One region of the Vibrio tritonius genome, then DNA from elsewhere that is predicted to be linked to it. Evidence: predicted binding sites of a transcription regulator. Region 1 holds the regulator's gene; each other region holds the start of a gene.
What was found. Region 1 encodes MetJ, which represses methionine synthesis genes. Its sites were predicted from a motif close to TTAGACNTNTANANGTCTAA; they were not measured.
Positions count from the first base shown of each region.

Region 2: the regulator MetJ is predicted to act here: its motif matches at 1,363-1,382, upstream of JCM16456_RS15810 (MetQ/NlpA family ABC transporter substrate-binding protein).
Region 3: the regulator MetJ is predicted to act here: its motif matches at 1,144-1,163, upstream of metK (methionine adenosyltransferase).
Region 4: the regulator MetJ is predicted to act here: its motif matches at 1,138-1,157, upstream of metA (homoserine O-acetyltransferase MetA).

Region 1 is NZ_AP014635.1:3,205,103-3,208,297, reverse strand. Features, by position in the region: gene JCM16456_RS14290 (bifunctional aspartate kinase/homoserine dehydrogenase II) at 1-126, opposite strand, end outside; gene JCM16456_RS14285 (O-succinylhomoserine (thiol)-lyase) at 126-1,292, opposite strand; gene metJ (met regulon transcriptional regulator MetJ) at 1,516-1,833, shown strand; gene JCM16456_RS14275 (malic enzyme-like NAD(P)-binding protein) at 1,991-3,195, opposite strand, start outside.
Region 2 is NZ_AP014636.1:119,524-122,718, forward strand. Features, by position in the region: gene JCM16456_RS15805 (cellulase family glycosylhydrolase) at 1-57, shown strand, start outside; gene JCM16456_RS15810 (MetQ/NlpA family ABC transporter substrate-binding protein) at 541-1,344, opposite strand; gene JCM16456_RS15815 (DUF1820 family protein) at 1,591-1,914, shown strand; gene JCM16456_RS15820 (aminotransferase-like domain-containing protein) at 1,911-3,195, opposite strand, start outside.
Region 3 is NZ_AP014635.1:451,579-454,773, reverse strand. Features, by position in the region: gene tkt (transketolase) at 1-921, opposite strand, end outside; gene metK (methionine adenosyltransferase) at 1,241-2,395, shown strand; gene JCM16456_RS02110 (SprT family zinc-dependent metalloprotease) at 2,551-3,051, shown strand; gene JCM16456_RS02105 (hypothetical protein) at 3,076-3,195, opposite strand, start outside.
Region 4 is NZ_AP014635.1:1,964,292-1,967,486, forward strand. Features, by position in the region: gene JCM16456_RS08630 (ABC transporter permease) at 1-567, shown strand, start outside; gene JCM16456_RS08635 (AAA family ATPase) at 585-983, opposite strand; gene metA (homoserine O-acetyltransferase MetA) at 1,181-2,125, shown strand; gene pilW (type IV pilus biogenesis/stability protein PilW) at 2,285-2,953, shown strand; gene JCM16456_RS08650 (hypothetical protein) at 3,021-3,195, opposite strand, start outside.

The DNA.
Region 1 (3,195 bases):
CGCAGAGACAACAACTAAGTCATTGTCTTTTGAATATTCCTTTAAAATATGAGCAACACGCTGATAGCATTCAGCGTCCGCCAGGCTACTACCACCAAATTTATGCAACTGGCGTTGTGTAGTCATTAACAAATCTCCTTAGCCTTGTTGAAAGCTTGGCCCAAATCGGCGATCAAGTCTTCTGCATCTTCTAAACCAACTGAAACACGTAACAGCAACTGAGATACGCCCGCTTCTGCTAACGCTTTTTCTCCCATAGCTCGGTGAGTCATGGTGGCTGGGTGACAAATTAAGCTTTCAACTCCGCCGAGTGATTCGGCTAAAGAGAAAAGTTGCAGTGAGCTGACGAATACTTTGAGTTGTTCATAGCTGCCGTTAAGCTCAAAACTTAGCATAGAGCCAAAGCCAGATTGTTGTTTCTTGGCAATATCGTGACCTGGGTGGTCTGGCAGGCTAGGGTGGTAGACAACTTTAACCAAATCCTGAGTTAATAGGTAATCAAGAATCTGTTTGGAGCTTTCTTCATGTTGGCGCATACGAGCTGGAAGCGTGCGTAAACCGCGCAAAGTCATATAACTATCAAATGGGGTTCCCGTTGCGCCTATACAGTTCCCCCACCAGGCGATTTTTTCTGCGTGTTCGGCATCTTTACTGATCACCACGCCACCGATGACATCTGAATGTCCATTGATGTATTTGGTCGTGGAGTGAATAACAAAGTCAGCACCCAAGGTCAGAGGTTTTTGGTAGACAGGTGTGAGGAAAGTATTATCCACGGCGACCAAAGCACCAACGGCGTGAGCTTGTTGACACACCTCGGCGATGTCTACTACCCGAACTAGCGGATTAGATGGGGTTTCTAACAAAATTAATTTTGGTTTTTGTTCTAACGCTTTGGCAAATTCTGTTTCATTGGACTGGTCCACAAATAGCACTTTGAAATCGCCTTTTTGTGCACGAGTATTGAATAGGCGATAAGTACCACCATAACAATCGTGTGGGGCAATAATCGTATCTTCTGGACCAACTAATGCAGATACCCAAAGGTTCAGAGCTGAGGTGCCACAGTTTGTAATGGTTGCGCCCACACCGCACTCTAATTCAGATAGCGCTTCTTCTAACAGGTTACGGTTTGGGTTACCAGAGCGGGTGTAGTCGTATTTTGGCACTTCACCAAAAGCAGGAAATCCATAGTTGGTTGATAGATAAATGGGTGGAACAACAGCATGATATTGAGTGTCTGATTCAATACCGGTACGAACGGCAATGGTCGCTGGTTTGCGCGTGGTCATAAGTGTTTCCTTTCCTGTGTGGCTCTGAGTTTGAGCATCCATTGTAGCCCCTCAAAAATAACAGCAGGGACTGATGAGTGATGCATAACATCACACTTTACTTATCAAAAAAGAAGACGTCAACACTTCTAGACGTCTATATGTCTTTGCTTATGGCAGTAAATCCCGCTAAAATTGGGGTCTTTGATATTCATAACCGAAATAATTTTAACGAAGGTGCGCAATGGCAGACTGGAACGGCGAATATATCAGCCCTTATGCAGAGCATGGTAAGAAGAGTGAGTTAGTAAAAAAGATTACAGTTTCTATTCCTCTTAAAGTACTAAAAGTACTGACTGATGAACGTACTCGTCGCCAAATTAATAACTTACGACATGCAACTAACAGTGAGTTGCTATGTGAGGCATTTTTACACGCGTACACAGGTCAACCGCTTCCAACTGATGAAGACCTACGTAAAGACCGTCCAGATGATATTCCTGTTGAAGCGAAAGAACTGATGACCGCGATGGGAATTGAGTTTGAGGCTTACGACGACTAAGAGAGTCACTGCAGTGGTGGTTGCACATTCACACCATTGTGTTTAGTGATAGCGCCTTTTTTAATGCGAAAAGTTTAAAAAAAGCCCCAGCCATAAGGTAGGGGCTTTTTGCTACTTATTGTTCACGAATCACTATGGAGCCATGAACAATAATCGATTAGTTTTCCATGTAACCGTCAGGCAATGCAATACGTGCCACACCAGAATCCACAGCGGCTTGAGCGACTGCTTTTGCTACGCGTGGTAGTAGGCGTGGATCCATTGGTTTTGGAATGATGTATTCAGGACCAAAGCATAGAGATTCAACACCTGCTGCTTTCAATACTTCTGCAGGAACTTCTTCTTTAGCGATTGAACGAATAGCTTCTACTGCCGCCAATTTCATCTCGGTGTTGATTTCGCTAGCACGTACGTCTAGTGCGCCACGGAAGATGAATGGGAAACAAAGAACATTGTTTACCTGGTTAGGGTAGTCACTGCGGCCTGTACCCATGATAAGGTCTTGGCGAGCGTGATGAGCAACTTCTGGTTTGATTTCAGGATCTGGGTTTGAACATGCAAAGACAACAGGCTTGTCTGCCATTAGTTTAAGTTGTTCTTCAGTCATTAGATCTGGACCAGATACACCTAGGAATAGGTCAGCATCTTCGATAACGTCAGTCAACGTGCGTTTGTCAGTGTTGTTGGCAAAACGTAGTTTGTATTCGTTTAGATCGTCACGACGAGTATGGATAACACCTTTACGGTCTAGCATGTAGATTTTTTCACGCATAGCACCACACTGGATCAATAGTTCCATACAAGCACATGCTGCTGCGCCAGCACCTAGACATACGATAGTACATTCTTCAATTTTTTTACCTTGAAGTTCAATCGCATTCAACATGCCTGCTGCTGTTACGATTGCTGTGCCGTGTTGGTCATCGTGAAATACTGGGATGTTACATAGTTCGATTAGGCGACGTTCGATTTCAAAACATTCAGGTGCTTTGATGTCTTCTAGGTTGATACCGCCAAATGTGTCGGCGATGTTGGCAACAGTGTCAACGAACTCATCGATAGTGCGGTGTTTTACTTCGATGTCGATTGAATCAATGCCAGCAAAACGTTTGAACAGAAGCGCTTTGCCTTCCATTACTGGTTTTGATGCTAGAGGACCTAGGTTACCAAGACCGAGAATCGCTGTGCCGTTAGAGATCACGGCAACCGTGTTGCCTTTACCTGTGTATTTGTAAGCGTTTTCTGGATTTTGCGCGATTTCACGTACCGGCTCAGCAACACCTGGGCTGTAGGCCAAAGATAAATCTTCAGCTGAATCCGCAGGCTTGGTTAGAGAGATGGCAATTTTCCCAGCAGTAGGGA
Region 2 (3,195 bases), on a different replicon from region 1:
TTTATTGGTAACGGCAATGGTAATGCTTCTGCAGTAACTGGCGATGTGTGCCAATAAGAAATAAGCCCTGCGTTTATTAAAGCGCAAACCGAAAACGAATAAACAGCAGTGTTCTATGGGCACTACTGTTTTTTAAGTATCTGTCCCGCTAATCGACCGCTGCTAATTTGATCAACGGAACATACCCCAAGCGCAAAACTTGTCCTCCCCCCTGCAATAAAATCCCGTTTAATGATGTAGCCAAACCAGGGGGGAGTTAGAGGGGGGACGTCAAAGAATTTGCGCGGAAGGTAACCAATTTGCGTATTTCGTTTACGTTAATAGTGCCCTGTTTGATCTCGTAAATATAAGTGATGTGTAGTGGCATAGTAAACTTGGCCTCTAGATCTGGGGGGCTATAATCCAAGTCATCCTTGAAACGTTGATTTAGTAAGACCGCTAAAACGCCTCGGCCTAATACTCATTTAGAGTCGATTCCCAATATAAAAAAACGCCCATTCAGGGCGTTTTAAGTGAACAAGGTATGAAGCGGTGTGTGAACTAAAACGCCGGTTCGATGGTGCCTTTGAATGTATCTTGTAGAAACTGTTTTGTGGCTTCAGATTGGAAAATCTGCATAAATTTTTTGTAGTTAGCGTTGTCTTTATCTTCAGCGCGGGCTGCAACCACCATTACGGCAAGTGGTGCGTCTTTAGGTTCCATGTAAATACCAGTTTGCTTAGGATCAAGCCCTGCCGACATCACGTAGTTCATGGTAATGGCTGCGGCATCAACATCGTCTAATGTGCGAGGTAGCTGAGCTGCATCGATTTCAAGTAATTCAAAATGTTTTGGATTATCAATCACGTCGTTCACTGTGGCGTTATAACCAATCCCTGTTTTTAGACGGATCAGTTTGGCACTTTGCAGTAACAGTAGGCCACGACCACCATTGGTAGGATCGTTAGGAATCGCGATACGCGCATTGTCTGGTAGTTCTTCTAACGATTTGTATTTCTTAGAATAAACGCCCATACGCATTAAGATTGATTGACCAACAGAAACCAAGTTACTGTTATGGTTAGCATTGTAGTTCTGTAAGAACGGTAAGTGTTGGTAGCTGTTTAAATCAATGCTGCCATCGGCAAGGGCGGCATCTGGCGTAACGTAATCATTGAATTCGACGAGCGTTACCTTGAGACCTTGTTTGGCGGCTTCTTTTGCTACCGCTTCAACCACTTGAGCGTGTGGTCCTACCGTTGCACCGACTTTAATTTCTTGAGTATCTTCTTGTCCACACGCGGTTAGACCTGTGATTAAGGCCGCAGCTAAACAAAATTGGCTAATGACTTTTATTCCTTTCATGACTTCCTTCCTGAGTGTTGAGACGTATGGACATCTAAACGCCCATAGTACGGATCAAATCGAAAGTTGCAATCACTATTTTTATTCCAGTTAGTTATGGTTAAGAAGCGCTTGAAAAATAGCCTCAGCTCCCATATATCAATCGATAGAAGCTTATATGCATATTAAGACCGGGGTGTTGAGAACCTTGGTAGCGATTAAATATTCAACATTATTCTTATTGTTGAGTCGGTGTAGGAGCGAGTTATGAGTGCAAAGAATCCTCTGTATAAAGTCTCTTTTATTCAAGCTGGTCAAAGGTATGAAGTGTACGTCCATGAAGTAGTGACCAGTAGCTTGTTCGGTTTTATCGAACTGGGTGATTTTGTGTGGGACAACCACACCACCATAGTCGTCGACCCAAGTCATGAACGGCTAAAAAACGAGTTTGCGAAAGTGGAACGAACTTATATCCCATTGCACAGCGTGCTGCGTATCGATCAAGTGGCAGAACAAGGCTCGGCAAAAATTGTTGATCTTGGTGATAAAGTGACGCAATTCCCCAGCCCAATTTACACCCCATCTCGTTAAGCGTGATTGAGCTGCGCCTTAATCAGCGAAGACAACATTTTTATCGCTCGAATGCGCGGTTCAGTGAGTTCAAATGAGGTATTGATGCGAAAGCAATGACTGAACTCTTCCATGGAGGAAAACATTTTCCCTGGCGCGATGGTGATCATCTTAGCTAACGCATCGTGATAGAGCTTGAGCGTATCGACTTGCTTAGGCAGTTCAACCCAAACAAAGTAGCCGCCAGCGTTGACGTGAATTAGCACATCACTCGGGAAATGCTGCTGCAGGCATTTTACAGTTTGCTGCTTACGCAGATGCAGTTTGCGTCGTAGTTGGCGCAAGTGACTTTCATAATTGCGGGTACTGAGATAGTGCGCTAGCGAGAGCTGAATGGGTACGCTGGTGGTCACCGTCGTCATTAATTGCAGCTTTTGAATTGCCAACGCCTGTTTGCCCGCGGCTACCCAGCCAATCCGAAAACCTGCCACGAGTGATTTGGAAAATGAGGAGCAGTGCATGATGTTCTCGTGACCAAAGGCTTTGGCAGGCAGAGGTAACTCTTCTCCGTTATACAATTCACTGTACACGTCATCTTCAATCAATGGGACTTGATAGCGTTGTAGCAGTTCGACCAGTGCTCGCTTTTTCTCATCGGATAAGGTGTATCCCAGTGGGTTTTGCATATTGGTCATCATCCAACATGCCTTTACGGAGTGGGTTTGCAGCGCTTGCTCTAACGAGTTCAAATCCATTCCCAGTTTGGGGTCGGTTTGTATAAAGAGCGCTTTGAGACCTAAGCGTTCTAGTGTTTGCAACGCCCCATAAAAGGTAGCGCTTTCAACAATCACCCAATCTCCCGGCTGTGTGACCGATTGAAGGCTAAGACTCAACGCCTCTAATGCGCCAGCGGTAATCACTATCTCATCTGGGGAGATGTTCATCCCTTTAGCTGCATAGCGTTTGGCAATAATGGAACGAAGCGTGTCATTTCCCGGTGGAAGATTATCAAGGGCATTAGAGACTGAAAGATCGCGAGCTGCAGCGACTAACGACTTATTCAACTGTTGACGAGGGTAGAGGCTAGGATCGGGATACGCATAACCAAAGCTCACCATGTGAGGATTACGAGTTGCTTGGAGCACGTCAAAAATAAAGTCATTAATATCAATCGATTCTATCGAGCGAATTGCTTTGATAGGGGATGTAGTGACGTTTTCCATCCGTGGAGCAATACTGTAGCCTGAACGGGATTTGGACGTGACCCAGCCTTGCGATTCCAGCATCTGATAGGCGTGTAAC
Region 3 (3,195 bases), 680 kb from region 1:
CCAAGCGACTTCTTTCGCAGAGCCCGCTTCTTTTGCATCCCACTGAGTATAGATATCAGCCGGAATTTCAAACGGAGCGTAGTTCCAGCCAAGGAAATCACGCGCAGCTTTGATTTCATCTGCGCCCAGTGGAGCACCGTGACAATCATGAGAACCCGCCTTGTTTGGTGAACCAAAACCAATGATGGTTTTGCAACAAATCAGAGTAGGACGTGACGTTTCTGCTTTAGCAGCTTCAATCGCAGCGTTAATTGCGTCAGCATCGTGACCATCAACTGCTGGGATAACATGCCAACCATACGCTTCAAAGCGTTTAGGTGTATCGTCAGAGAACCAACCATCAACATCACCATCGATAGAGATGCCATTGTCGTCCCAAAACGCTACCAATTTACCTAGGCCTAGCGTGCCTGCTAATGAACATGCTTCATGAGAAATACCTTCCATCATACAACCGTCACCCATGAATACATAAGTGAAGTGGTCAACGATATCGTGGCCTTCTTTGTTGAATTGAGCCGCAAGCGCTTTCTCAGCTAGCGCCATACCTACAGCGTTAGTGATACCTTGACCTAGAGGGCCAGTGGTCGTTTCAACGCCAGGCGCATAACCGTATTCTGGGTGACCAGGCGTTTTAGAGTGAAGCTGACGGAAGTTTTTCAGATCATTAATAGAAAGATCGTAACCAGATAGGTGCAATAAAGAGTAGATCAACATTGAGCCATGGCCGTTAGAAAGAACGAAACGGTCGCGGTCAGCCCATTGTGGGTTTTTCGGGTTGTGATTCAAGTGGCTACGCCAAAGTACTTCAGCGATATCAGCCATGCCCATCGGGGCGCCAGGGTGACCAGAATTAGCTTGTTGAACACCGTCCATACTTAGTGCACGAATTGCGTTCGCCAAATGTTTGCGAGAAGACATGTCAGCTCCTAAAAAAGCAGAAATAAATTATCCATAACAAGGTGGCAGTATTGTCGCAAAGCCCTTCTATCACTGCAAACCTTTTACGGTAGCCTTACTGTGATTTTGCCAAGCACTCCCACAATTTTTCTCACTCCCCCAGCAGACTGTTCAGCTTCTATGCAAACGATTAGTTATGACTAATACAAAAAAGAACTTGTAATTTGATTGTTGCATTCTAGAATAGACGTCTAGATGTAGAAACGCCTACATATTAATCGATAGTGCAGAGTAGCGAAGTCCTGACAGCTACTCTATTAGATAGAAGATTGGAGTTATCATGGCTAAGCACCTGTTCACTTCTGAATCCGTTTCAGAAGGCCATCCAGATAAAATTGCAGACCAAATCTCTGATGCGGTACTTGATGCAATTCTGGAACAAGATCCAAAAGCACGTGTTGCTTGCGAAACTTACGTAAAAACCGGCATGGTTATGGTTGGTGGTGAAGTAACCACTTCTGCGTGGGTTGATATCGAAGAACTGACTCGTCAAACTGTACGTGAAATTGGTTACACTGGCTCAGATATGGGCTTTGATGCTAACACTTGTGCAGTTTTAAACACTATCGGTAAACAGTCTCCAGACATCAACCAAGGTGTTGATAAAGCAGATCCTAAAGAACAGGGTGCAGGCGACCAAGGTATCATGTTCGGTTACGCAACTAACGAAACTAGCGTGCTAATGCCAGCACCAGTGACTTATGCGCACCGTCTAATGCAACGCCAAGCAGAAGTACGTAAAAATGGTACTCTTCCATGGTTGCGTCCTGATGCAAAATCTCAAGTTACCTTCAAATACGATGACAACAAAATCGTAGGTATCGATGCAGTGGTTCTTTCTACTCAACACTCAGACAGCGTATCAACTGCTGATCTACGTGAAGGCGTAATGGAAGAAATCATCAAACCTATTCTTCCATCAGAATGGCTTGATAAAGACACTAAATACTTCATCAACCCAACCGGTCGTTTCGTTATCGGTGGTCCAATGGGTGACTGTGGTCTAACTGGTCGTAAAATCATCGTAGATACTTACGGCGGTGCAGCTCGTCACGGTGGCGGCGCATTCTCTGGTAAAGATCCATCAAAAGTTGACCGTAGTGCAGCATATGCAGCACGTTACGTTGCGAAAAACATCGTAGCAGCTGGCCTTGCAGATCGTTGTGAAATCCAACTTTCTTACGCAATCGGCGTGGCAGATCCAACGTCTATCATGGTGGAAACATTTGGTACTGAAAAAGTATCAACTGACGTGATTGTTAAAGCAGTACGTCAATACTTCGACCTACGTCCGTATGGTCTACAAGAGATGTTGAACCTGCTTCAACCTATCTACAAACAAACTGCTGCATACGGCCACTTCGGTCGTGAAGAATTCCCATGGGAAGCAACCGACAAAGCTGCTCTTCTACGTGAATTCGCAGGTCTAAAATAAGCTTATTTTAGAATTCAATGAGAAGAAGCCCTAGCATAGCTGGGGCTTTTTTGTATCAACAATCCAATCATTGGATACAGTTCTAAAGGTCGCCAGCTAATTTTACTTTCTGCGAAGCTGCAGTAAGATGAAGCCGAACGCACAAGAGAGTAAGTATGGTCAGCCCACAATTAACCGAACAAGCACACATCACGATCCAACTCTGTATCGATCTAGCAAACAACTACTTCTCCAAAGAACTCCCTGTTCCAACGTTAAGCTATAAATTACGCGGGAAAACAGCAGGTAAGGCTTACATGCATCTCAATGAGGTTCGGCTCAATCCGGTACTTTTTAACGAAAATACGCATGCTTTTCTTGATCAGGTCATCCCCCATGAAGTCGCTCATTTAGTGACGTATCACATTTTTGGGCGTGTAAAACCACACGGTCCAGAATGGCAAGCCGTGATGAGTAAAGTATTTCAGGTCAAACCGGAAACCACACATCAGTTTTCCATCACCTCAGTGCAAGGTAAAACGTTTGAGTACCGCTGTGCATGCCAAACTCATCAATTAACCATTCGCCGCCACAATCGTATTATACGTGGACAAGCGGTGTATCGCTGCCAATCTTGCCACCAAGAAATTCGCTTTACTGGAAAACAATTAACCTAATCATAACGTTATTCCCAAGTAACCTTAAGATGCGGTTTCAGCGAGAATGTATTCGCTCATAGGCAAGGCACCGATTTGAATACATAGTGATTCTACGTAGAAAATCGGTAACGCAGCATAGGAGCGAATACAACTCGCCCCTTG
Region 4 (3,195 bases), 1.2 Mb from region 1:
GCGGGTCTGATTGGCGGAACACAAAAAGCAGATGCCCAAACAAGTACCTATTGGTGGAGCGTCTCGACCGGAAAAATACTGGTCGTCCGAACATTCGTTCTCACCAGTGTGTACTATCTACTCAGCGCTTATTATTTTGGCGGCAGCTTCGATTATCACGGCGTTAATACTCTAGCCAAACCCCTAGAGTTAATGACATTACTGCTGCCATTTCTACTCAGTTCCATTTTCATTGGCATCGTTCTTGGCGCCATCACACCAAAGCGGGAATACGTTACCCTTGTGGTATTGGTCAGTTCTATGCCACTGGTTTTTTCCGCCGGTTTTATCTGGCCAATAGAAAGCTTACCCACCCCACTTGCCTACTTCGTCGATTTGTTGCCGAGCACACCGGCGATTAAAGGATTTTTAGCACTTAACCAAATGGGCGCAAGTTGGCATCAAATCGCAACACATTGGAGCCATTTGTGGTTATTAACGTTAATATGGGGCGTTTTTGCTTGGTTTACCTTTGAGCGTGCACAGCAATCGATGATATTTAAGTACGTAGAGTTGGAAACCAAGTAACATAAAGATATAGCGAGCTACTTGGTGAATTTGTTTTGGGGGTGTTCTTGCCACTGGCGGCGCATTTTCGCAATGGTTTTTTCATCCACACCATGAACATTACGGTACTGCTCACGGCATACCAATATGTTCAGTGTTGCGCGATATCTTTTTGCCAATTTACGATAAAAGGCCATTTCCCACTGCCGAACAAATGTGTTCGATACCACAATATCGCATCCCTGTGAAAGCCAGTAATCACTCTGTTCCTGACACCATTGGTGGGCTTGCTTGATTGACTCAGGACGAAATTGATATTCACCTTGTGGATTAACAAAGAACATGTCCGCTTCCAGATGAATGCCCGGTAATGTTTTTGCGAGGGTAGATTTCCCCGATCCAGGCAAACCTCTTATCAAGGTAATCGTCAGCGACATAATAATTTAACTCTTTGTTGTTATTAGAAATAGATTCCCATCCTACTCATTGATGGGAAGAGAGAAAGTTTACTGTTTTCTCTGTTTTAGGGTAACTTATTTTTATTGCCAACGCATTTTGCTCTCGACATCATTCCGCAGTTGAGTTATAAGTCTAGATGTATAGACGTCCATAATTATCGCTTAGGGAGAAAGCAGTGCCTATTAAGATACCTGATCAATTACCGGCTGGAGATGTATTACGACATGAGAACATCTTTGTGATGCCAGAGTCTCGTGCTTCCACGCAGGAAATTCGACCACTCAAAGTGTTGATCTTAAATCTTATGCCCAAAAAGATAGAGACTGAGACTCAATTCTTACGTTTATTGTCGAATTCACCTTTGCAGATCGATGTTGAACTGCTTCGAATTGACGATCGTCCAAGTAAAAATACACCAGAAGAGCATCTCAATGCCTTTTATCGCCAGTTTGAAATGGTGCAAAACCGTAACTTCGACGGCTTGATCATCACGGGTGCACCTCTAGGCTTAGTCCAATTTGAAGATGTCGTGTATTGGGATCACCTAGAACGCATTATGGATTGGGCAAAAAGCCACGTCACATCAACACTATTCGTTTGTTGGGCAGCTCAAGCCGCATTAAAGTTACTTTACGATCTACCTAAACGTACTCGAGAAGATAAACTATCTGGGGTGTATCAACATGAGATTCGTCAGCAATTTCATCCACTATTACGTGGTTTTGATGATACTTTCTTAGCACCTCATTCTCGCTACGCTGATTTTGATCCAGAATACTTAGCCGAACATACCGATCTCGACATTCTTGCGACATCAAAAATCGCTGGGGTTTATCTCGCATCAACCAAAGATAAACGTAACGTCTTTGTGACCGGACATCCCGAATACGACGCCCTAACCTTACACAACGAATACATCCGTGATGTAAAAGAAGGCCTAGACCCTGTAATGCCAGTTAATTACTATCCAGATAATAATGCGGAAAATCAACCGCATGCAAGCTGGCGTAGTCATGGGCATTTACTGTTTGCTAACTGGCTCAATTACTGTGTTTACCAACAAACACCGTACGATCTCGATAACTTTAGCGAAGATAAGTTCACCAAAGACGAAGACTAATTTGTTATTGTTATTGTTTAAACATATGGGTCACGCAAGTGACCCATATGCATTGTTCAAAACCTATTTTGCTAAGTCAGTCGCACGCTTAAGGCGTACATCTTCTTCTACACAGCACCTCTTTTTATGATATGCGCTCTATGTTTGAGGAGCACATCCATGCCCAAACTTCCTGTTAGACTGTTACTACTGCTCTGCTTTTTAAGTGGTTGTGTCCACCAATCTTCACAAAATAAAGCTCACGATCCGCAGGCTATCGCAGCGGCCCGAATTGCCCTCGGTCTGGCTTACTTAGCTCAAGGCGATAACGTAAGGGCTAAACAAAACATCGACCGAGCCTTAGAGGTGATGCCTAACTCTCTTTCAGCCCAGCTTGCGTTAACGTATTACTATGAAAAAGTGGGAGAAATAGACAAAACCAAACGTGCCTTTGCGACTGCACTTAAACGTCACCCCCACAGTGGCGATTTACTCAATAACTACGGAGCATTTCTTTGTCGACAACACCAATATGCTGACTCGCTGTATTACTTTGACCAAGCACTGGTCACCCCTAACTACCCCGACTTAGCAGCCACATACGAAAACGCAGCTTTATGCGCTTGGCAAGGTAATATCGATTCAAAAGCACAGCATTATTTTATTCAAGCGAAGCATTACTTGCCTCAAAGTGAGCGTTTAGCACGTAACTTCATACGCTGGAATATAGAAACAGAGCGATGGGAAGAGGGACAAAAGGCCATTACTGACTATCAGCGTCAATTTGGTGAAAACCTTTTTAGCGTTGAAGCACAACGCACGATAGATAAAGGAGCTCATAAATCTTAGACGGGATAAGTTACTGAATGACCAATACACTTCCCGACAAACTGCAGATTAAACTCATTGATAAAAGCTACTTTACGTTAGTTGGACGTCCATTTCGGCCACCTTTTCGGTCGCGGTAATGGGTTCGACGTAAACGCCGCGTTTTTTTCGCTCGTTGCATCTTCTGATACTCGCGAAATAACATCCGACCAAACAAAAACAGCCCCACCAGTAACAGCAAGGTGAACACCGACATAAAGGGC